4 regions of the Pectobacterium hainanensis genome follow, and region 1 is predicted to be linked to each of the others. Evidence: predicted binding sites of a transcription regulator. Region 1 holds the regulator's gene; each other region holds the start of a gene.
The links. The regulator PurR, encoded in region 1, represses purine synthesis genes. The targets are predictions, from matches to a motif close to CANGCAAACGTTTGCNTG.
Positions count from the first base shown of each region.

Region 2: a site for PurR is predicted at 2,654-2,671, ahead of purL (phosphoribosylformylglycinamidine synthase). Genes of this name have one in related genera too.
Region 3: a site for PurR is predicted at 3,796-3,813, ahead of carA (glutamine-hydrolyzing carbamoyl-phosphate synthase small subunit). Genes of this name have one in related genera too.
Region 4: a site for PurR is predicted at 2,046-2,063, ahead of pyrD (quinone-dependent dihydroorotate dehydrogenase). Genes of this name have one in related genera too.

Region 1 covers NZ_JBJYIN010000018.1:28,843-34,574, forward strand. The annotation lists gene cfa (cyclopropane fatty acyl phospholipid synthase) at 1-634, opposite strand, end outside; gene purR (HTH-type transcriptional repressor PurR) at 970-2,001, opposite strand; gene cydH (cytochrome bd-I oxidase subunit CydH) at 2,384-2,473, shown strand; gene ACKPVM_RS16695 (C40 family peptidase) at 2,559-3,416, opposite strand; gene ACKPVM_RS16700 (Grx4 family monothiol glutaredoxin) at 3,825-4,175, shown strand; gene rnt (ribonuclease T) at 4,256-4,927, opposite strand; gene gloA (lactoylglutathione lyase) at 5,103-5,510, opposite strand.
Region 2 covers NZ_JBJYIN010000002.1:16,496-22,227, reverse strand. The annotation lists gene purL (phosphoribosylformylglycinamidine synthase) at 1-2,557, opposite strand, end outside; gene mltF (membrane-bound lytic murein transglycosylase MltF) at 2,756-4,291, shown strand; gene tadA (tRNA adenosine(34) deaminase TadA) at 4,314-4,817, opposite strand; gene yfhb (phosphatidylglycerophosphatase C) at 4,901-5,539, opposite strand; gene murQ (N-acetylmuramic acid 6-phosphate etherase) at 5,693-5,732, opposite strand, start outside.
Region 3 covers NZ_JBJYIN010000022.1:23,724-29,455, forward strand. The annotation lists gene carB (carbamoyl-phosphate synthase large subunit) at 1-2,410, opposite strand, end outside; gene carA (glutamine-hydrolyzing carbamoyl-phosphate synthase small subunit) at 2,425-3,573, opposite strand; gene dapB (4-hydroxy-tetrahydrodipicolinate reductase) at 4,020-4,841, opposite strand; gene ispH (4-hydroxy-3-methylbut-2-enyl diphosphate reductase) at 5,180-5,732, opposite strand, start outside.
Region 4 covers NZ_JBJYIN010000004.1:72,031-77,762, reverse strand. The annotation lists gene ACKPVM_RS05265 (YcbX family protein) at 1-99, shown strand, start outside; gene ACKPVM_RS05260 (cell division protein ZapC) at 159-746, opposite strand; gene pyrD (quinone-dependent dihydroorotate dehydrogenase) at 949-1,959, opposite strand; gene pepN (aminopeptidase N) at 2,145-4,760, opposite strand; gene pncB (nicotinate phosphoribosyltransferase) at 5,130-5,732, shown strand, end outside.

The DNA of each region.
Region 1 (5,732 bases):
CTTGGCACCGCTGTTGTGCCAGTTTTTGTTGTTCACGAGAAATGGTTACACCACATACGGACACACCGTAGCGGCGAGCCGCAAATTCTGCGAGGCCACCCCAGCCGCAGCCGATATCTAATAATGTCATGCCGGGCTTTAAGCGTAGCTTTTCGCAAATCATCTCAAGTTTGTCTTCTTGCGCTTGTTCCAGCGTTTCGGCTGTTTTCCAGTAAGCACAGGAATACTGCATGTAAGGATCAAGCATGAGTGAAAAGAGGTCATTACCTAAATCATAATGCTCTTTACCAACAACCCATGCTCGCCTTTTAGATTGACGATTTATCAGTCGGGAGGTGGCAATCCGTAGAATATCTTTTAGATGGTGGGGGAGCTTTTCGTCCAGCCGCGCACGCAACACGCGATGGAAAAACATATCCAGCCGTTCGCATTCCCACCAGCCATCCATGTAACTTTCCCCTAACCCCAACGAGCCGTCATGCAATACGCGCTTGAAAAAATCCGAGTTTTTTACGGTGATATCAAATGGACGAGAGCCATTAATTTTGATATCGGCCATACTCAGCATGTCATGCACAATATGGAACCAGGGCTCATTACGGGTATCCAGTTCCGCTATATATGATGAGCTCATCGCTTCTCCCTACCTTGCGTCGATGATGTATCGCAAGGAAAACATAGACAATTTTTACCTATAATCGATCTCGGTGGGATATTCCCATCATCTAGCCTTTGAATAATCAAAGGAAACTGAAGAAGAAAAAGCCGGTACGTCAATACGTAGGGGCACTCATCCTTAAGGTTAATCTGTGCCATCCGCTTGCACGTAATGATTAAGGATAGTGAAGAAAAGTGAAAAATTCAGTTTGCACAAAACAGCAATTAGTTTAGGACTGCCCCAGCCGGGGAACAAGCATAAATTGGCTGAAGCAGTATCGGGAAGGCTCGACGTGATAAAATCGCTTGCGATCAGGAGTAGCGGCGGTAATCGCGGAAAGGTCCGTCTGCGACGGAGCGGCGTTCAATCAGCGTTGGATGAACTTCAATAACCTGTGCATCTTCACGCTTGCTGGTGATTCGGTCCAGCAGCATTGAGAAAGCGGATTGTCCCAAGCGCTCTTTCGGTTGATGCACGGTGGTGAGTGCTGGCGTGAAAAAACGAGCATGTCGAACGTTATCGTAGCCAATCACTGAAATATCCTGAGGAACTCGCAATCCGAGCTCATCTGCGGCACAGATTGCACCCATCGCCATGATATCGCCGCCACAAAAAACGGCGGTAGGACGTTGTTTATTCGACAGAATTTGGTGCATGGCCTTATAACCTGATTCCGGCTCAAAATCTCCCTGAACAATCCATTCGTTACGCACGGTGATATCAGCCTCGGCCAGCGCCTTCAAAAAGCCCAGATAGCGACCGCTTCCGGTGTTGCGCTCCTGAATGCCAGGGATCGCACCGATATCCCGGTGGCCACGCTCGATCAAATAGCGACCGGCCATATAGCCGCCTTCAAAAGCATTATCGATAATGGTGTCGGTGAAATCACTGTGCGCCTGTCCCCAATCCATTACCACCATGGGAATACTGCGGTAATCTTTGAGCATGGCAAGTAATTCTGGTGGATATTCCGCACACATCACTAACAAACCATCCACGCGTTTTTGTGCCAACATGGACAAGTAGGCGCGTTGTTTGTCGAGGTTGTTATGGGAGTTACATAAAATCAGCGTGTAGCCTTTGGCATAACAACTGTTTTCAACGGATTCGATAATCTCGGCAAAGTAGGGCGCTTCACTTGACGTTGCCAACAATCCAATCGATTTTGTGTGGTTAACTTTTAGGCTGCGGGCAACGGCGCTAGGTGAGTAATGTAACTCTTTAATCGCCGCCCTCACGGCAGCCTTAGTCTCTTCGGCGACGAAACGTGTTTTATTAATCACGTGCGATACGGTTGTGGTCGAAACGCCAGCCCGTTTTGCCACATCTTTGATCGTTGCCATCTAAAAATGACTCCTAAACTTACCTGTTACAGCCGTAAGTATATTGTTAATCGTTTGCTTGCGTGTAAAACCCTCCTCCTTGACGAAAAAACAGGATTTCAGAAGGAGGATGCCGAATATTATACCTGAAGGGACAAGGTTGATGTTTTTCGACCGGGACGCAGAGCTATCATAAACAGCGGATTTTGTCCGATTTGCCACGAAAGTGGAAGCGGTAATTTATACTATTCGTGCGGCATCAGTACGAGATTTTTCATTAAAATTATGGAAGAATCAGCATAACCAGACGATTTATCGTTTCAAATGGTTGCCCGTTTAAACCCCGAATGATGAAGACCGATTTTTTACCATCATTTGGATGTGATACCAAAAGGAGAGAATTATGGATACCGATCTGAAGATGTCACTGCTGACGACCGTTGGCGCTTTGGCAATGATTATTGTATTTAGCTTCGTGGCTGTATTGAACTGATTTATCCGTGTTCCAACGTACGTTCATTTGAGCTATCTATCGGTTCTGACACGTTTTGATATTCAGAACGTGTCCGTTAATCCGGTTAGCGAATCGTTTGTGGTGTCACAACCCGACGAGCACCCACATAATGATCCTGCCAGTAATCTTCGCTTAATTTACTGATGCGGATGTCTGAGCCTGTCCTGGGCGACTGAATAAACTTGCCGTCCCCCAGATAAACACCAACGTGATCCGCTGCGCCACGGTTGTTGATGCGGAAGAAGACTAAATCACCACTTTCCAGTTCATTCTTTTTAATCGGGGCTGCATCACGCAGGTGATACATTTCGTTAGCCGTACGTGGTATTTGAATTTTAACGACGTCTTTATAGGCATAATAAACCAGCCCACTGCAATCGAAACCCGTAAATGGGGAAGCCCCTCCCCACTGATAGGGTTTTCCGATCTGACTCATTAGTTTGTTCATTGCCGTTAATTTGGCATGCTGATAACGCTTTTTATGTGCAGCACTGAGCGTTAAGCCTTTATCCAGTTTCTCTTTTTTTCCTGTTTCTACTTTACCTTTCAAACCGGATTTTAATCTGCCGTGAGTAGCCGCCAGTTTTACATTGCTATCGGTGTTTGACTTTTTAAGCCCTTTTTTGACCAATGCTGGCGTGGCATTTTTAGTTCTTGATAGAGGTTTTTCAGAAGAATGCTTTGTCACGACTTTTATTTTATCGTTTTTAATTTTAGTCGTTGTTTCTGGCTTTTTACTTTTTATCGGCGTCGGTGATTTTTTATTGTTCTTTACCGGTTTGCTTTTTTTGTGATCTCCTTCAACGACATTTTTCACGCTGGTTTTACGCGGCGATGAATGGTTTGCATTGGGGGCGGCCTGAGCCAGGTTCAGAAAGAGATTGCTGAAAAACAATATAAAAAGCGTAATAAATAAGCGCATGATAAATGATCGAAGATACCTCTTAAATCGCTCAACCGACACAGTATTCCTGAAAACGACATGATAAAAAAGTGGGTGCGGCCTCTTTATTCATACAGAATAGTGAAAAAACGTTAATAGTTGTTTTTTTCGGTGGATTAATCAGCATTTTTTGTTTCGGATTTCATCGATACACAAAGTCTCAGCGTATCATCTTTGGTCGCTGACAGCCTTTATTTGGGAAAGCGGATGAAATTGATTCAATCGCAAAACAAAAAGATAAAACCACACAAAAAATGGCGTTTTTTTGTAGCTATTGCCCTCGGTACAATATGCTTGAGTAGATAATGTTGTAATGGTACATCTGACAGAGACCCATCAGTCATGTACAGATGACAGCCATCCTATGAGGTTTAAGGAAGCAAGAGAATGACGACAACGACAATTGAAAAAATCCAGCGACAGATTGCTGAAAACCCGATTTTATTGTACATGAAAGGTTCCCCTAAATTACCGAGCTGTGGTTTTTCTGCACAGACGGTACAGGCGTTGTCAGCCTGTGGCGAACGTTTTGCCTATGTTGATATTTTACAGAATCCCGATATCCGGGCCGAATTGCCTAAATTCGCCAACTGGCCGACTTTCCCGCAGTTGTGGGTAGAGGGTGAACTGGTCGGTGGATGTGACATCGTGATTGAAATGTATCAGCGTGGTGAGCTACAGCAGTTAATTAAAGAAACGGCTGAAAAGCACAAGCCTCAGACAGACGCTCAGGCGTAAAAATAACGGGTGCATCTGCACCCATTATTTTTTTATGTTGAACAAGCACTAGCGACGCTAAAAAATACGCCCTGTGCTGTTTAACTCGCTTCGGATTCAACTTCCGACGAGTTTTCGCTCAGCGTTACCGGCCATCCACCCAAGCGTTTCCAGCGGTTCACCAGTTCGCAAAACAATAATGCGGTCTGATTGGTGTCATAGAGCGCCGAGTGCGCCTGGCTGGAGTCAAATGAAATACCGGCGGTGATACATGCCTTTGCCAACACAGTTTGTCCCAGCACGAGGCCACTCAATGCAGCGGTATCGAATGTTGCGAAAGGATGGAACGGGTTGCGTTTTAAGCTACAGCGCTCGGCTGCTGCCATCAGAAAACTGTGATCGAACGTTGCGTTATGCGCAACAATGATTGCTCGATTGCAGTTTTGATCCTTAATTCCTTTCCGAACCGTTTTGAAAATTTCATGTAACGCTTCATATTCACTGACCGCACCCCGCAACGGGTTGGTCGGGTCAATGCCATTGAAGGCCAGTGCTGCGGGTTCCAGAATCGCGCCAGCAAAAGGTTCTACATGAAAATGTAATGTCTCATCTGGCTGTAACCAACCATCCGTATCCATTTTTAATGTTACCGCAGCAATTTCCAGTAGTGCGTCGGTTTGGGCATTAAACCCGGCGGTTTCGACATCAATTACTACCGGATAAAACCCACGGAAACGACCATTCAGGGCGTTTAGGTCATTTTTATCAGCCATTGGTCTCTTAGTCTTTAGCAAAACGCAGCGCGCATTATGGCAAATTTTGGCGAGAGATGCAGTAACCCTGCTTATTTACGTAGTGGTGTGTGGGTGAGAAAGTGGTCATTCCTAAAAAGGCGAATACCTGTGAGGTATCCGCGCTTATGTGGTTCGCTCTGGTGACGTTAAGGTCTTAGTGACCAATTCCTTGGCCTGATTGCGCATTCTCAATCAGTTCGATTTTATAGCCATCAGGATCTTCAATAAAGGCAATAATCGTGGTGCCGCCTTTTACTGGGCCAGCTTCGCGGGTTACGTTTCCTCCCGCCTTGCGGATGCGGTCACATGTTGCGGCTACATCGTCAACACCGAGTGCGATATGGCCGAACGCGCTACCGATATCATAGTTTTCGACACCCCAGTTATAGGTTAATTCGATAACCGCGCCTTCACTTTCTTCGGTGTAACCGACGAAAGCCAGCGTATATTTGTATTCAGTGTTTTCGCTGGTGCGCAGCACGCGCATGCCCAAGATATTAGTGTAGAAATCAATAGAACGTTGTAAATCGCCAACACGTAGCATGGTATGAAGTAAGCGCATAATTTCCTCGATGGCTACTGTAGTTAACCGCCGGTGCCGTTAGCCGCAACGGTTCGCTGCGAAGGAGAACGGCAACATAGCGGATAGAAAAAATGGATAGAAAGGGAGTATAGCGTCGCTGGAATGCAGAGTCCAAGCCATCGGCGGGGAAGGGATGTTAACGGTATCATCTGTTTTGGATATGACCACCAAGCGGAAAAATGATGATAGACGGGGTGTTGA
Region 2 (5,732 bases), on a different contig from region 1:
CGCTCCCCAACTGACGGTAAACCTGCGCCAGCGCGGTTGCCCCCAATGCTTTACGCCCAGCCCCCAGATCAATGAGCAACAGCACATTATCCTGATCGGTACGTAACTGTGGCGTCACCGTATGACGGACATCCTCTACACGGGCAAAAGCGGAAATCACCAACGACATCGGCGATGTCATGGTGCGTTCTTCCTCGCCTTCCTGCCAGCGCGTTTTCATTGACATAGAGTCTTTGCCTACGGGAATCGTCAGGCCCAGTGTCGGGCACAGCTCTTCCCCGATGGCCTTCACTGCTTCATACAGCCCCGCATCTTCCCCCGGATGTCCTGCTGCCGCCATCCAGTTTGCCGAAAGTTTGACTCGGTTCAGGGAACCAATATGGGTAGCCGCGATATTGGTTAGCGCTTCGCCCACGGCCAGACGGGCAGACGCGGCAAAGTTGCGCAGCGCGACAGGCGCTCGCTCACCAATCGACATGGCTTCGCCGTAGTAGCTATCCAAACTGGCGGTGGTCACCGCACAATCCGCCACCGGAACCTGCCACGGCCCAACCATTTGATCTCGCGCCACCATGCCGGTAACAGAACGATCGCCAATCGTAATCAGAAACGTTTTTTCCGCCACGACCGGTAAATGCAGCACACGTTCCACGGCTTCAGCCAGATAAATACCATCACGCTGTAAAGGTGCCCCTTCTACCCGCTTACGTTCAACATCACGCAGCATTTTTGGCGTTTTCCCTAACAGCACATCCAACGGCAAATCAATCGGTTGATTATTGAAATGACGATCGTTAAGCGTCAGGTGCAATTCTTCGGTGGCCTCACCGATTACCGCATAGGGTGCGCGTTCACGGCGGCAAATCTCATCGAATTGGGTCAGTTGCTCGGGTGCCACCGCTAACACATAGCGCTCTTGTGATTCATTACACCAAACTTCCAACGGGCTCATGCCCGGTTCGTCGTTGAGAATATCACGCAGCTCGAAACGCCCACCACGACCACCGTCACTCACCAGCTCAGGCATCGCGTTAGATAACCCACCCGCCCCCACATCGTGAATAAACAGGATTGGATTGGCTTCACCTAACTGCCAGCAGCGATCGATCACTTCCTGACAGCGGCGCTCCATTTCCGGGTTATCACGCTGAACGGAGGCAAAATCCAGATCAGCATCAGATTGACCCGATGCCATTGACGACGCCGCCCCACCGCCCAGACCGATATTCATGGAGGGTCCACCCAAGACAATCAGCTTGGCACCGACGCTAATTTCACCTTTTTTGACATGATCGGCCCGAATATTACCAATGCCGCCTGCCAGCATGATCGGCTTATGATAACCACGCAGTTCCATACCGTTATGGCTATCAACACGTTCTTCATAAGTACGAAAATAGCCGGTTAACGCAGGACGACCAAACTCATTATTGAACGCCGCACCACCCAATGGGCCTTCCGTCATGATATCCAGTGCACTGACAATGCGGTCAGGCTTGCCGAATGATTCCTTTTCCCACGGCTGAATAAATCCGGGAATGCGCAAGTTGGAAACCGAAAAACCCACCAATCCGGCTTTAGGTTTAGAACCACGTCCCGTTGCACCTTCATCACGGATCTCACCGCCCGATCCTGTCGCCGCACCCGGCCATGGAGAAATTGCAGTAGGATGGTTATGCGTTTCAACTTTCATCAGGATATGCGCCTCTTCCTGATGATAATCGTATTTTCCGTGAGTATCGGTATAGAAACGCCCGACGGCAGACCCTTCCATCACCGCCGCATTATCTTTATAAGCCGACAGCACGAAGTCAGGCGTATGCTCAAAGGTGTTTTTGATCATCTTGAACAGTGATTTAGGTTGTTCAACACCATCAATTACCCAGTCTGCGTTAAAAATTTTGTGGCGACAGTGCTCAGAATTAGCCTGCGCGAACATATAAAGTTCAATATCCGTCGGGTTGCGGCCCAGCTTACTGAACGCATCCAGCAGATAATCAATTTCATCTTCCGCCAGCGCGAGCCCTAGGCGAATATTTGCGTCTTCCAGTGCCTGACGCCCCTGTAGCAAAATTTCAACACGCTTTAACGGCGCAGGCTGGTGATGAGAAAATAACTTTTCAGCCTGTTGCATATCATCAAATACGCTTTCCATCATACGGTCATGCAACAGCGCCCCCAGTTGCTGCCACTGTTCGTCAGTCAACGTTGGCGCATGAATATAGAATGCCAGACCGCGTTCAAGACGCAGTACCTTGTCTAAACCACAGTTGCGTGCAATATCCGTTGCTTTGGAAGACCAGGGGGAAATGGTGCCGGGACGCGGCGTTACCAGCAACAGACGACCTTGCGGCTCATGTTCAGCGAGGGAAGGACCGTACTTCAATAACCGAGTCAGTTTAGCCTGCTCGTCGTCATTCAGCGGTGCGCTAACATCGGCAAAGTGTACGTATTCAGCATAGATATCACTCACCGGCAAAACGTGCTCTTTGCAGCGAACCAGTAATTTATTAATACGAAAAGCCGACAAAGCAGGTGAACCACGCAGTATTTCCATAATCTAAAGTTCTCTCGTCTTCGATGCACTGACTGTGATGCAGCCATTGGGCGCAGCAGGGGGGAAACGCGCGTATTATAGAGAATCCTTCCCCCAGACGAAACCGTTTGCGTAGCTATTATTAAACATCTTATTCAGATAGTGGTTACACATTAACCAAATCAATAAAAGTTGCACACTGGCGGTTTGTTAAGCAAAATGCCCCCACTCTGGGAAATGACGTATAAAAAAGCTGCTGTTACCGACAGACAGGTCCCCCGGTCACCGAGAGATAACTATTTGAAGCCTTTAAAATTAAATTATTTTTTCATCGGGATTATCACGTTACTGCTGGCGCTGGCCTTGTGGCCTTCTATCCCTTGGCGAAGTAGCCAGGATGCGCAGATCCGGCAGATTCTTTCAAGCGGAGAGTTACGTATCAGCACGGTCAACTCGCCGCTGACTTACTATACCAGTAACGGTAACCCCGCAGGTCTGGACTATGAACTGGCAAAACGATTCGCCGATTATCTCGGCGTCAAGCTAGTGGTATCGTCACGTAAAAATCTCGATGACCTGTTTGACGATCTGGATGACAACAATGCCGATTTACTGGCAGCGGGTCTGATATATAACCATGAGCGGCTGGGTCGTTTCCGCGCAGGGCCGACCTATTACTCCGTGTCACAACAACTGGTTTATCGGCTGGGCACCTCTCGCCCACAAAAGCTGGACAAACTCTCAGGACGTTTGGGTGTTACCTCGGGTTCAGCTCACGTCGCAACATTGCGCGATTTGAAGGCCGAAAAATACCCCCAACTTAACTGGGAATCCGCCTCTGATCTGACGACACAAGATCTGTTGAAACACGTTGCAGAAGGCAAATTGGACTATACCATTGCGGATTCTGTCACCATTGGGCTCATGCAGCGTATCCATCCTCAGTTAGCCGTCGCCTTTGATCTGAGCGATGAGGAACCCGTAACCTGGTATATGCGGCGTTCGACTGATGACAGCCTTTCAGCGGCGCTGCTAGATTTTTTCAGTCAAATGGTTGAAGACGGTACGCTCGCACGCCTGGAAGAAAAGTATCTCGGTCACGTAGGGGAATTTGATTACGTCGATACCACGACGTTCCTGAGTGCGATTGATGGCACACTGCCCGACCTTCGCCCCTTATTTGAAAAATACGCCACTGATATCGACTGGAAGTTGCTCGCCGCGATTTCCTATCAGGAATCCCATTGGAATCCATTGGCGACCTCACCAACCGGTGTTCGAGGTCTGATGATGCTGACAAGGAATACGGCGGAAAGCCTCGATGTGACCGATCGCCTCGATCCCGAACAAAGTATCCGAGGCGGCGCACAATATATGTCCCATATGATGCAAAAAATGCCGGATACCATTCCCGAGGATGAAAAAATTTGGTTCGCGCTGGCATCCTACAATATGGGATACGCACATTTATTGGATGCCAGAAAATTAACCGAAAAACAAAAGGGGAATCCCGATAGTTGGGTTGATGTGAAGATGCGATTGCCGATGCTAAGCCAGAAACGCTACTACACACAAACCACTTATGGCTACGCACGAGGACATGAAGCATATAACTATGTCGAGAACATTCGCCGCTATATGGTAAGTCTGGAAGGCTACCTAACGGAGAAAGAAAACAAAGCGAAGCAACAACAGCTATCCGCTCAGGCTTACCCCGTGGTACCGCCGGGTAAAGTGCTGGAGTCAATTCATTAAGGCGTATGAAGGAAAACGACGTTTATCCCGCCGCCTTTTTTTCAGCATCACGACGAGCCTTATGCTGTTCTCGACGCATACGAAAAAAAGCGCTGAGAGCGGCAGAACACGCCTCTGATAATATGCCTGAATCAACCGTAATCTGATGATTCATTCCCGGATGATGCAGAATATCCACCAGCGATCCGGCAGCGCCGGTCTTCTCATCAGTCGCGCCGTAGACCAACCGACCAATACGACTGTGGATCATGGCACCAGCGCACATAATACAGGGCTCAAGCGTCACATAGAGCGTCGTATTCAACAGACGATAGTTTTGCAACACCAGCCCCCCTTGCCGTAAGGCCATAATCTCAGCATGAGCCGTGGGATCGTGATGACCAATCGGACGATTCCACCCTTCACCAATCACGAGATTATCCAAAACCAATACGGCACCGACAGGCACTTCACCTTCATCCTGAGCACGCTGAGCGAGCGTCAGGGCATGGCGCATCCAATATTCATCATCTGATTCCTGACTCACAGTGCCTCTTTATTTTCCCGGTAACATTTTGCGGCGGTATTATAGCGATGGGTTGCGCCAGTACAAATTATACCGGGTTCGTATCATTCCAACTGCTGTAAGCCACCGTCGGATGTCACTCGCCAGCGGTGCTCACAAAAATAGAGTAACGGATTGTCCTGTTTGCTATCGCTGTACCCACTGTAAAGTTTCAGCGGCACACCAAGCTTCTGCTCCATCTGGATCACTTTTTCCCGCCCCAGACAACGTAAAGTCAGCACCCAGCCCCCATAGCGTCGGCTCATTTGGCTTCCCACCAGACGAACCGCTGGCAAGAAAGGCGAATCATGGTAGACCTGTTCAACCAGACGCTGCGGCGATCCCGTGACCAGCCAGACCTGAGCCTGTTCATCGTGTAAATACGTTTTAAGCCGTTCCTGTACCTGCGGAAAAGGCGTCACACGACGTCGAAAATCACGAACAAATTGTTTTTCCAACCGAATCAATTTGGACTCACAACGACCAAAAGTCATCGCCCATAGCAACCAACTAACAGGCCAACGCGCCGCTCGCCCTTGTAACAGCAACCCGATGGCAATAACCGGTAATAATGGGCTAACTAAAACAAGGTTGAGTGGCAGTCGCCGGATCAAAAACCGCAGGAAGCTGCCGAACAGATCCTCCTGGTGCAACGTACCGTCCAAATCAAAGAAAACGACGCGCGAACGTTGCTTATCACTCAAAATATGTCCCCCACATCACCATTAGAAAAAGACGCACCCCGTATGACCAATAGACCTCTCCCATCAGAACGATACCTTACCGACCTATATCCTAAATAATTCGAAGCAAAGGAAGGCAGCCAACACCTGATAACTTGGAGTATGACGAATATATCAGCCGATTAATGCCTCACGCAGATAACCATCATGCTGT
Region 3 (5,732 bases), on a different contig from region 1:
CCTGACTCAGCGTATAAGCAGGCAGAGAACATGCCGAATCACCAGAGTGAACGCCCGCCTGTTCAATGTGCTCCATGATGCCGCCAATCAATACGCGCTCACCATCACAGATAGCGTCCACATCGACTTCGATGGCATCATCCAGGAAACGATCCAGAAGAACCGGGGCATCGTTAGATACGCTCACGGCCGTTTGGAAATAGCGACGTAAATCTGCTTCGTCGTACACGATTTCCATCGCGCGACCGCCCAGAACATAAGAAGGACGGACAACTAACGGATAGCCGATGCCACGCGCTTTTTCTACCGCCTGTTCAATCGCCGCCACCGTCGCATTAGCCGGTTGTTTCAAGCCAAGACGGTTGACCGCCTGCTGGAAACGCTCACGGTCTTCTGCACGGTCAATCGCGTCCGGGCTAGTGCCGATAACTGGCACACCCGCGGCTTCCAGCGCACGTGCCAGCTTCAGCGGCGTTTGGCCGCCGTACTGTACAATGACGCCTTTCGGTTTTTCGATACGCACGATTTCCAGTACATCTTCCAGCGTCACCGGCTCGAAATACAGGCGATCGGACGTATCGTAATCTGTAGAAACCGTTTCAGGGTTACAGTTGACCATAATGGTTTCATAACCATCTTCACGCAGTGCCAGCGAGGCATGTACACAGCAATAGTCGAATTCAATCCCTTGACCAATACGGTTAGGGCCACCGCCCAGTACCATAATTTTATCGCGATCCTGATTCGGGTTAGCCTCACACTCATCTTCATAGGTGGAGTACATGTAAGCGGTATCGGTCGCGAATTCAGCCGCACAGGTGTCAACACGCTTATAGACTGGATGCAGATCGAATTTGTCACGCAACTTGCGAATTTCGCTTTCGGCAACGCCCGCCAGTTTCGCCAAACGCGCATCGGCAAAACCCTTACGCTTCAACTGACGCAGGAAGGTCGCATCCAGCGCAGTGACGCCTTTCTCTGCGACCAGTTCTTCCAGACGCACCAACTCTTCAATTTGCACCAGGAACCAGCGATCGATATTCGTGAGGTTAAACACGCCATCAACCGACATGCCAGCACGGAATGCGTCTGCGATATACCAGACACGCTCTGCACCAGCGTCTTTTAGCTCACGGCGGATTTTGGTCAACGCTTCAGGATCGTCAAGATCGACCTTCGGATCGAACCCCGTGGCACCCACTTCCAAACCACGCAGTGCTTTTTGTAAGGATTCCTGCTGAGTGCGGCCAATCGCCATCACTTCTCCCACCGATTTCATCTGGGTGGTAAGACGATCGTTAGCGCCAGCAAATTTTTCGAAATTAAAACGAGGGATTTTGGTGACGACATAGTCGATAGACGGCTCAAACGATGCCGGCGTGCGGCCACCCGTAATATCGTTCATCAGTTCATCGAGGGTATAACCCACTGCCAGCTTGGCCGCAATCTTCGCAATGGGGAAACCCGTTGCTTTAGAGGCCAGCGCGGAGGAACGCGAAACACGTGGATTCATTTCGATGATGATAAGGCGACCGTTCTTCGGGTTAACCGAGAACTGGACGTTAGATCCCCCTGTCTCGACACCGATTTCACGCAGCACCGCCATCGAAGCGTTACGCATGACCTGGTATTCTTTATCCGTCAGCGTTTGTGCTGGCGCAACGGTGATCGAGTCGCCGGTGTGGATCCCCATGGCATCGAAGTTTTCGATGGAACAAACGATGATGCAGTTATCGTTCTTATCGCGCACCACCTCCATTTCATACTCTTTCCAGCCAATCAGCGATTCGTCGATCAACAGTTCTTTCGTCGGAGAAAGATCCAGCCCGCGTTCACAAATCTCTTCAAACTCTTCACGGTTATAGGCGATACCGCCACCGGTGCCGCCCATCGTAAAGGAAGGACGGATAATGCACGGGAAGCCGACGTCAGCCGCTACAGCCAGCGCTTCTTCCATCGTGTGTGCAATACCGGAACGCGCGGTATCCAGACCGATCTTTTTCATCGCTACATCGAAACGGCGACGATCTTCTGCTTTATCAATCGCATCTGCCGTGGCACCAATCATGGTGACGCCGAATTCGGCCAGCACGCCTTGACGTTCCAGCTCCAGCGCACAGTTCAATGCCGTCTGACCACCCATGGTCGGCAGCACAGCATCAGGACGCTCTTTTTCAATAATTTTACGTACCACTTCCCAGTGAATCGGCTCAATGTAAGTCGCGTCTGCCATCTCCGGGTCGGTCATAATCGTAGCCGGGTTAGAGTTCACCAGAATGACGCGATAGCCTTCTTCACGCAGCGCTTTACACGCCTGTGCACCAGAGTAGTCAAACTCACACGCCTGACCGATCACAATCGGTCCCGCGCCCAAAATCAGGATGCTCTTAATATCTGTACGTTTTGGCATTTTCTTGCTCCTGATTATTTAGCCGAAGAACGATAAGTCTGGATCAATTCAATAAAGTGGTCGAACAGTGGCGCGGCGTCATGTGGACCAGGGCTGGCTTCAGGATGCCCCTGAAAGCTGAACGCCGGCTTATCGGTACGATGAATCCCTTGCAACGAACCGTCGAACAGAGATTTGTGTGTTGGACGCAGCGTGGCGGGCAATGACGTCTCATCCACGGCAAACCCATGGTTTTGCGCAGTAATCATCACGCAGTTGGCATCCAGATCTTTGACAGGATGGTTACCGCCGTGGTGACCAAATTTCATTTTCACCGTCTTCGCGCCGCTAGCTAAAGCCAGCAACTGGTGCCCTAAACAAATGCCGAATACCGGAATATCCGTTTCCAGGAAGGTTTTGATTGCACGAATGGCGTAATCACACGGTTCCGGGTCTCCCGGGCCGTTAGAGAGGAAAATACCGTCTGGATTAAGTTTCAGCACCTCTTCGGCAGAGGTCTGTGCCGGAACGACCGTCAGGCGGCAGCCGCGATCCACCAACATACGTAAAATGTTGCGTTTCACACCATAGTCATAAGCCACAACGTGGTAAGGCAGCTCACTTTCGTTTGTCGCCTCAGGTAATTCACCTTCCAATGTCCAGCTTCCCTGCAACCAACTGTAGCTTTCTTTCGTGGTCACTTCTTTTGCCAGATCCATCCCTTTCAGGCCCGGGAAGGCTTTCGCTTTCTCCAGTGCGACAACGGCATCCGGCGTCTCTCCCGTGATGATACAACCGCTCTGCGCCCCTTTTTCACGTAGCAGGCGAGTCAGCTTACGAGTATCAATATCGGCAATGGCAACGATGTTGTTGCGTTTGAGGTATTCAGACAGGCTTTCTTCACTACGGTAGTTGCTGGCAATCAGAGGTAAATCGCGAATAACCAGACCTTGAGCCTGTACAGCGGGGGATTCTTCATCGTTGGCATTAGCGCCGACATTACCAATATGGGGATAAGTGAGAGTGACAATCTGGCGGGAATAGGAAGGATCAGTAAGGATTTCTTGATAACCGGTCATCGACGTATTGAAGACCACTTCCCCCACTGCCGTTCCCTCTGCCCCAATGGCCCGACCGTGGAATTGGGTTCCGTCTTCCAGAACCAATAGCGCTGACTTAATCAAAACACCCTCCAAGGAATAAAAAATCAAGTTATTTGCATATTAATTCAGATTAAAGCCACTAAATCAATGCAAAAACCACCTTTAAGGTAAATTTTTGGCAAATTGGGCGCATTTTAATGATGGTCTTGCTGATTGTCTACTCAAACCGCTTTTTTTCTCTTATTTTTATGCTTTCCGTAATGAATCACCCCCCACTGACGTAAAAAGCCATATCAACTTAGATAAGTAAACGGTTGCGAGCCAACATTGTTAAAATAAGGGTAACAAACCACCAGAAGAGGGGGGCTTCAGGGATACAGAGGGATAATCAGTGCCAAAAATAACTATAAAATTGATTAAAATAAATGGAATGGAATAAAATTAAAACAAAAAACAATAAAATAAAGGTAACCACAAAAATGATTACCTTTATCAGTAAGATAGAATATATAAAATAAAATTATAAACTATAAATCATCCAGAGAAAGCACATCTCTCATATCAAAAAGACCATTTTTCTTCGCACTTATCCAGATAGCGGCTCTTACTGCACCATTAGCAAAAGTCATACGGCTGGATGCCTTGTGGGTAATCTCAACACGTTCGCCAACATCAGCAAACATCGCAGTATGTTCACCAACAATATCGCCCGCTCGCACGGTAGCAAAACCAATGCTTTTCGGATCGCGTTCACCAGTATGACCTTCGCGCGTATATACCGCACAGGACTTTAGATCCCGGCCCAACGCATCAGCAATAGCCTCTCCCATCGCCAGCGCGGTGCCAGACGGTGCATCTACCTTGTGGCGGTGGTGTGCTTCAATGATTTCGATATCAGTATAGTCGCCCATGACCTTGGCTGCTTTTTCCAGCAACTTCAGCATGACATTGACACCGACGCTGAAGTTCGCCGCAAACACAATCCCGATATCCTGTGCCGCCTGCTTAATCGCCGTTTTACCGGCATCATCAAAGCCAGTTGTCCCAATAATCATACCTTTACGGTGCTGTCGGCAAAAAGCCAGATGTGACAATGTGCCTTCCGGACGGGTGAAATCGATTAAGATATCGAAATCATCCTGCACGTCATCCAGACGCTCATTCACCGTAATACCGTTTTTCCCCAGCCCGGCTAATTCCCCCGCATCGCTTCCTATTAGAGACGAACCAATACGTTCCAACGCGGCGCCCAATACCACACCGTCCATTTGTTCAACGGCCTGGATCAACTGACGCCCCATGCGGCCACCGGCCCCAACAACCGCAATACGGATGGATGAATCTTTCATAATGTCTCTCTCTTTTGCTACTGACGACATGAAAATCACATCAGGTTAACGGGCTCTGTGTACTATCGCCAGTGGATTTACGACCAGATTAGAAAATACTGTTTGAAATGACAGAAAATCAGAAAAACTATCTCATCGCTGGCGTCAGATTTGCCTCTGAAAGCGATCAAAAACCGCAGAGTGTTTGAATACACGCAAGAAGGGTTAAAAATAAACCAGATCGCAGCATGCATAAAAATTCATTTTTATGCATGCGTATTTCCACGGACGGACAACAGCAGGGAGAAAATGGGAAGGGTAACAGCGGCAGGGTAGAATCCCTACCGCATAAACAAATACTAATCTATCTGTTTAACTTCAACTCGCAGTTCTTTTGGCACTTCAAAAACAATATTTTCTTCACGACCCTGCATTTCAACGGCAACCTCACCGCCTAACACCTGTAAACGTTTAATGACCTGTTGAACCAAAATATCCGGTGCCGATGCCCCAGCCGTCACACCAACGTGTGAAACGCCTGTCAACCAGCCTTCCTGAATATCTTCTGCCGCATCAATCAGATAAGCGGCTTTCCCCGCGCGCTGGGCCAGTTCAGCCAGACGGTTTGAGTTGGACGAGTTTTTAGACCCGACCACCAGCACAACATCCGCTTCTGCTGCCAGATTACGCACCGCTTCCTGGCGGTTCGTGGTGGCATAACAGATGTCATCTTTGCGTGGACCAACAATTTTCGGAAAACGAGCCCGCAACGCATCAATTACCGCCGAGGTGTCATCTACCGATAACGTTGTTTGCGTCATAAAACAGAGGTCATTTTCATCCTTTACCTGCAACAACCAGACATCTTCAGGCGATTCGACCAGATACATGCCACCTTTGGCATTACTATAC
Region 4 (5,732 bases), on a different contig from region 1:
AGCGGAGAGGTTTCCGCATTGAAGCAAAGTGCTATCAGAGAAAACGGTGAAATTCTTAGCTGTAGCTGTATTCCGCAGAGTGATCTTCATTTGCAGTAGTCGAAAACAAGCCACCACACACACGTGCGACTTGATGTATGACGGGTATATATTGGGATTTAGACGACCTTGGCATACTCAAATGCCGACGTGCCTTCACCTAATGCATTTTCCCACTCAGCGCTATTCTGAATAGCAGCAGGCATTAACCTGTCGTGCATGATTTTTATGGCGTCACCCAGCACCATCGTTTTCCCGCTCAGTGAAAGCTGTTCTTGCGCCAGCAGACAGAGACAGGCTTTATCCCCTGCTTCCGCTACCAGAAAACAGGCCGTTTCATGGGTTTCGGTTAACTGCACCTGAACGATATCTCCCGTCTGAGGTAAATACGCCACGGCGTTCGGCTGTTGGATGAAATGCCAGCTTTTCGGCATCAACGGTTTAAGGAAGCGACTCGCTACTAATGCGTTCAACACCAATTCGCCTTGAAGGTCACGATGTAATGCTACCTTCTGGCATTTATCGTTATAGGTAAAAAATAACGCGGCGTCATCAACACAAAATGCACATTCATTGAACGCATCCGGCGTTAACATTTTAGACGGAAAGCGAGAACGGAATAACATGCCATTAGCCAGATCTAACATCAGGCGATCGTGTTCGGTATCAAAATACCAGCGCCAGTTATCGTCAGGTTTTAACTTCATATTATTTACCCTTCGCTTTCATCATAGAAATATCAGAAATGGTTGATTGTGTTTTCGCATATTGCGATAATGCGTATCGGTATAAACTTAGACACCATCAAAGTAAGGCTGTCTATTGATAGATTATTTATGCAAACGAATAAAATATAGACTAGCCGGGGGAATAAATAAACCCCCGGAGATAAATGAAAGGCAGAAAAGATTAAATATGTGTAACGATATCCTTTATCAGACCCGGTCCACGAAAAATGAAACCGGAATAGATCTGAATCAACGTTGCACCTGCATCTAATTTTTCACGAGCCGCCATCAACGAATCAATACCACCGACACCAATAATAGGCAGACGACCGGACAATTCCTGAGATAAACGACGAATAATTTCCGTGCTGTGCAGTTGTAAAGGTCGACCGCTTAATCCACCAGTTTGCCCACAATGATTTAATCCCTGGATCAATTTTCTATCGAGCGTGGTATTCGTCGCAATCACACCATCAATATGATGGCGAACTAAACTATCAGCAATCTGGATCAATTCAGCCTCGGTAAGATCCGGCGCGATCTTCACGGCAACAGGCACATACTTCTGATACTTATTCTGTAATTCAGTTTGTTTATTCTTTATTGATTGTAAAAGATCGTCCAGCGCATCCCCATATTGCAGGCTACGTAATCCTGGCGTATTGGGTGAAGATATATTGATCGCAATATAACCGGCGTGTGGATAAACCTTGTCCATACAGATCAAATAATCGTCCTTGCCTTGTTCGACTGGCGTATCTTTATTCTTACCAATATTAATCCCTAATACGCCACCGAAACGCGTCTTTTTGACATTCTCAACCAGGTAATCCACACCCTTATTATTGAAACCCATTCGGTTAATTAGCCCTTCAGCTTCAACAATCCTAAATAGCCTTGGTTGGTCATTGCCTGGTTGCGGGCGCGGCGTAACGGTCCCTACTTCTATAAATCCAAAACCCATTGCGCCAAGGGCATCGATGCATTCACCATCTTTATCAAGACCGGCAGCTAACCCAAGTGGATTTTTAAATGACAACCCCATGCAGTTGACGGGTTTGGTAGGAACAGACTGACGAACGAGGAATTCAAATGGCGTGTTGGTGATGCGGCGTAATTGCTGAAAAGTGAATTCATGTGCTCGTTCTGGATCGAGCTGAAATAACGCCTTCCTGATAACGGGATAGAACATATCGTCTCCTGGGATCCCAATCGCAAATAAACAAAGTCAGAATACGGTTTCGCGCACGGCGGTGATGGTAATTCTATCGCGACGGAAAGTAAAACGTTTGTCTGCGCCTGAAATCACAAGGTAAATAAGCACAATGCCCGCAAGCGAGCATTGTGCTTAATGTAAGAAAACAGTTAAACGTTTCTTTAATCTTGCAACGCTTTACCGATCTTTTCGAATAGATCGCCAGATAGGTCCTTCAGTGCCTTTAACTGTTCCAATGCTTCTCGCATCAATCCCTGACGCTTCACATCATAACGTTTCAGACGAATTAATGGTTCGATCAACCGGGCGGCAACCTGTGGATTGCGCGTATTCAGATCGATTAGGATCTCCGTCAAGAAACGGTAACCACTTCCGTCTTCTGCATGAAAAGCCGAAGGGTTCGATGACGCAAACGCCCCTACTAGCGCACGCAGGCGATTAGGGTTATTGAGACTAAACGAACGGTGGTGTAGGAGAGAACGAACGCGCTCCATGACATCCACTGCCGGACTGGTCGCCTGCAACATAAACCACTTGTCCATCACCAGCCCATCCTGATGCCATCGCTCGTCAAATTCAGATAACAGTGCTTCATAACACGTTAACTGGGCACTCACCGCCGCAGACAGCGCCGCCAAAGAGTCGGTCATGTTATCAGCCTGAGCGAACTGCGTAGTCACCAGCTTATTGGCCTGGACCTCATCGCCAAATGCCAGATAGTATAAGCACACATTACGCAGCGCACGTTTTCCCATATCTGCATGTTCGATCTGATAGTGAGTTGCATGATTCGCGTGATAAACCGCTAGCCATTCATCCGCCATTTCTTTCGCCATCGCTCGCACGATACCATCCCGTACCGCAGCGATTGCCGTAGGATCGATAATATCGAACCATTCCGCGATCTCATTTTCACTAGGCAATGTCAGAATTTGGGATGCCAGCATTGGATCCAGTGTTTCATCCAACACAATTCCCCTAAACGCATCCACAACATGCATCGGTACAGAAAGCGGCTGTTTTTGCTGATAGCGAGAAACATTCAGACGAATGTAATTCGCTAAAAGGCTTTGTGCCGCATCCCAACGCGAAAATGCATTACTGGCGTGACGCATAAGGAATGTCAGTTGAGCATCACTCCAGACATAATTCAATTTTACCGGCGCAGAAAACTCGCGTAATAAAGAAGGAACGGGACGGCAAGGCACCTGATCGAAAATGAACGTCTGCTCAGATTCCGTGATATTTAATACCGAGGAAAGCAACTGCTCCTCTTTCTGTAACGGAATCACCTGCCCTTGCTGATCGTACAGCTCAATATCCAATGGAATATGCAACGGCAACTTAGGTTGCTTATCGGCACCGACTGGCGTTGCCTGGCTAACGCTCAATAAATATTGCTGCGTTTGCGGATCATAATCATCATGGACGGTTAACACTGGCGTACCCGATTGGCTATACCAGCGGCGGAACTGCGTGAGATCAACACCAGACGCGTCTTCCATCGCCTGCACAAAGTCATCACAGGTTGCCGCGCTGCCATCATGGCGCTCAAAATAAAGCCGCATTCCGCTCTGAAATTTTTCTTCACCCAATAAGGTATGCATCATCCTGATCACTTCTGATCCTTTTTCATACACGGTCAGGGTATAGAAATTGTTCATCTCTATGACCTGATCGGGACGAATCGGATGAGACATCGGGCCAGCATCTTCGGCAAATTGGGCACCGCGCATCACACGAACATTATCAATACGGTTCACCGGGCGCGACCCCAAATCAGAACTAAACTCCTGATCGCGGAACACCGTTAATCCTTCTTTCAGGCTAAGCTGGAACCAGTCACGACAGGTCACGCGATTGCCGGTCCAGTTGTGGAAATATTCGTGACCAATAACGGCTTCAATATTCAGGTAATCTTTATCTGTGGCGGTTTCCGCTTTCGCCAGGACATATTTGGAGTTGAAAACGTTCAGCCCTTTATTTTCCATCGCCCCCATGTTGAAGAAATCAACGGCGACGATCATATAGATGTCGAGATCGTATTCCAGACCAAAGCGTTCTTCGTCCCACTTCATCGCATTTTTCAGCGACGTCATCGCCCAATCCGCACGATCGAGATTGCCACGGTCAACATACAACTCCAGCGCAACATCCCGACCAGAACGTGTCGTAAAGCTGTCTTGCAACACATCAAAATCACCGGCGACCAGTGCAAAAAGATAACAGGGTTTGGGGAACGGATCCTGCCACTCAATCCAGTGTCGCCCGCCTTCCAATTCACCTTGAGCAAGGCGATTACCATTGGATAACAAGTAAGGGTAGCGGGTTTTATCGGCGGTAATGCGCGTCGTAAATTTAGCTAATACGTCTGGGCGATCGAGGTAGTACGTAATATGACGGAAACCTTCAGCTTCACATTGGGTACACAGTGCGTCACCTGACTGATACAAGCCTTCCAGCGCACTATTCGCTGCCGGATGAATGTCTGTTTCAATACTAAGCGTGAATGTTGCTGGCAACATTGTCAGCAACAAACCATTATCCTGTTGTTCGTAATGCGGCCATGCCACGCCATCTACATGGAGGCTTACCAGCGTCAGACCTTCCCCATCCAACCAGAGTGGCGCGCCTACATCCCCTTGTAATACAACCTGACTTACCGCTTTTACACGCGTTTTCTCCGCATGCAGATCAAAATCCAGGGCAATATCCGTAATGGTATAATCCGGTGCACGATAGTCATGGCGATATTTTACTTGCGGCTGTTGATTCATATAACGTTTCCATCTCCTCGTAGGCGTCAGAAATGAAGCCTATTCCTGTTACACCAATGTTATCAAGATAATCTGTTACTCAAGCAATAGTATGATAAATTCTGGTATAGCACATTTGAATCTCGTGTCTAACACCCCATTGTGCTCTGATATACCCTAAATAATTCGAGTTGGATGAAGGCGGCAAGTGAGGGAATCCCGATGAACTTACCCAGGTAAGTGATTCGGGTGACTGAACGCAGCCAACGCACAGACAACTTGAAGTATGACGGGTATAGAGTAAAGCAATGGGAATCAATGTATACTGACCGAACCTTGCCGATTGTCCTGAAAGTGGATATGCGTCTAACGAGGATGCTGTAACGCATTATGACTTTACACACTTCCCCGATTCTAACGTCATTACTGGATACGGATGCTTACAAGCTGCATATGCAGCAAGCGGTGTATCATCATTATTACGATGTCGATGTTGCGGCCGAGTTCCGCTGTCGCGGTGATGAGTTGTTGGGAATCTACGCTGAAGAGATAACCGAGCAGGTTGCTCTTATGCATTTTTTGTCGCTGAGTGACGAAGAGTTTGCCTATCTGTCTGCGCTACCCTTCTTCAAGCAGGATTACTTGAACTGGCTAAAAGCGTTTCGCTTTAACCCACAGCAAGTCAGCATTAAAAACAACCAGGGTAAGCTGGATATTCGGATTACTGGACCATGGCGCGAAGTCATTCTGTGGGAAGTTCCCTTGCTGGCAGTTATCAGCGAAGTGGTTCACCGTAACCGTACCCCGCAGATTGATGCAGGGCAGGCGGTTGAACGGCTTAATGAAACGCTGGCCCATTTCCGGCAGATCAGCACCGATGTGGACATCAGCCAGTTTAAACTCATGGATTTCGGAACCCGTCGCCGCTTTTCTCGTGACGTCCAATCTACGATCGTGAGCACATTGCAATCCGAGTTTCCCTGCTTAATCGGC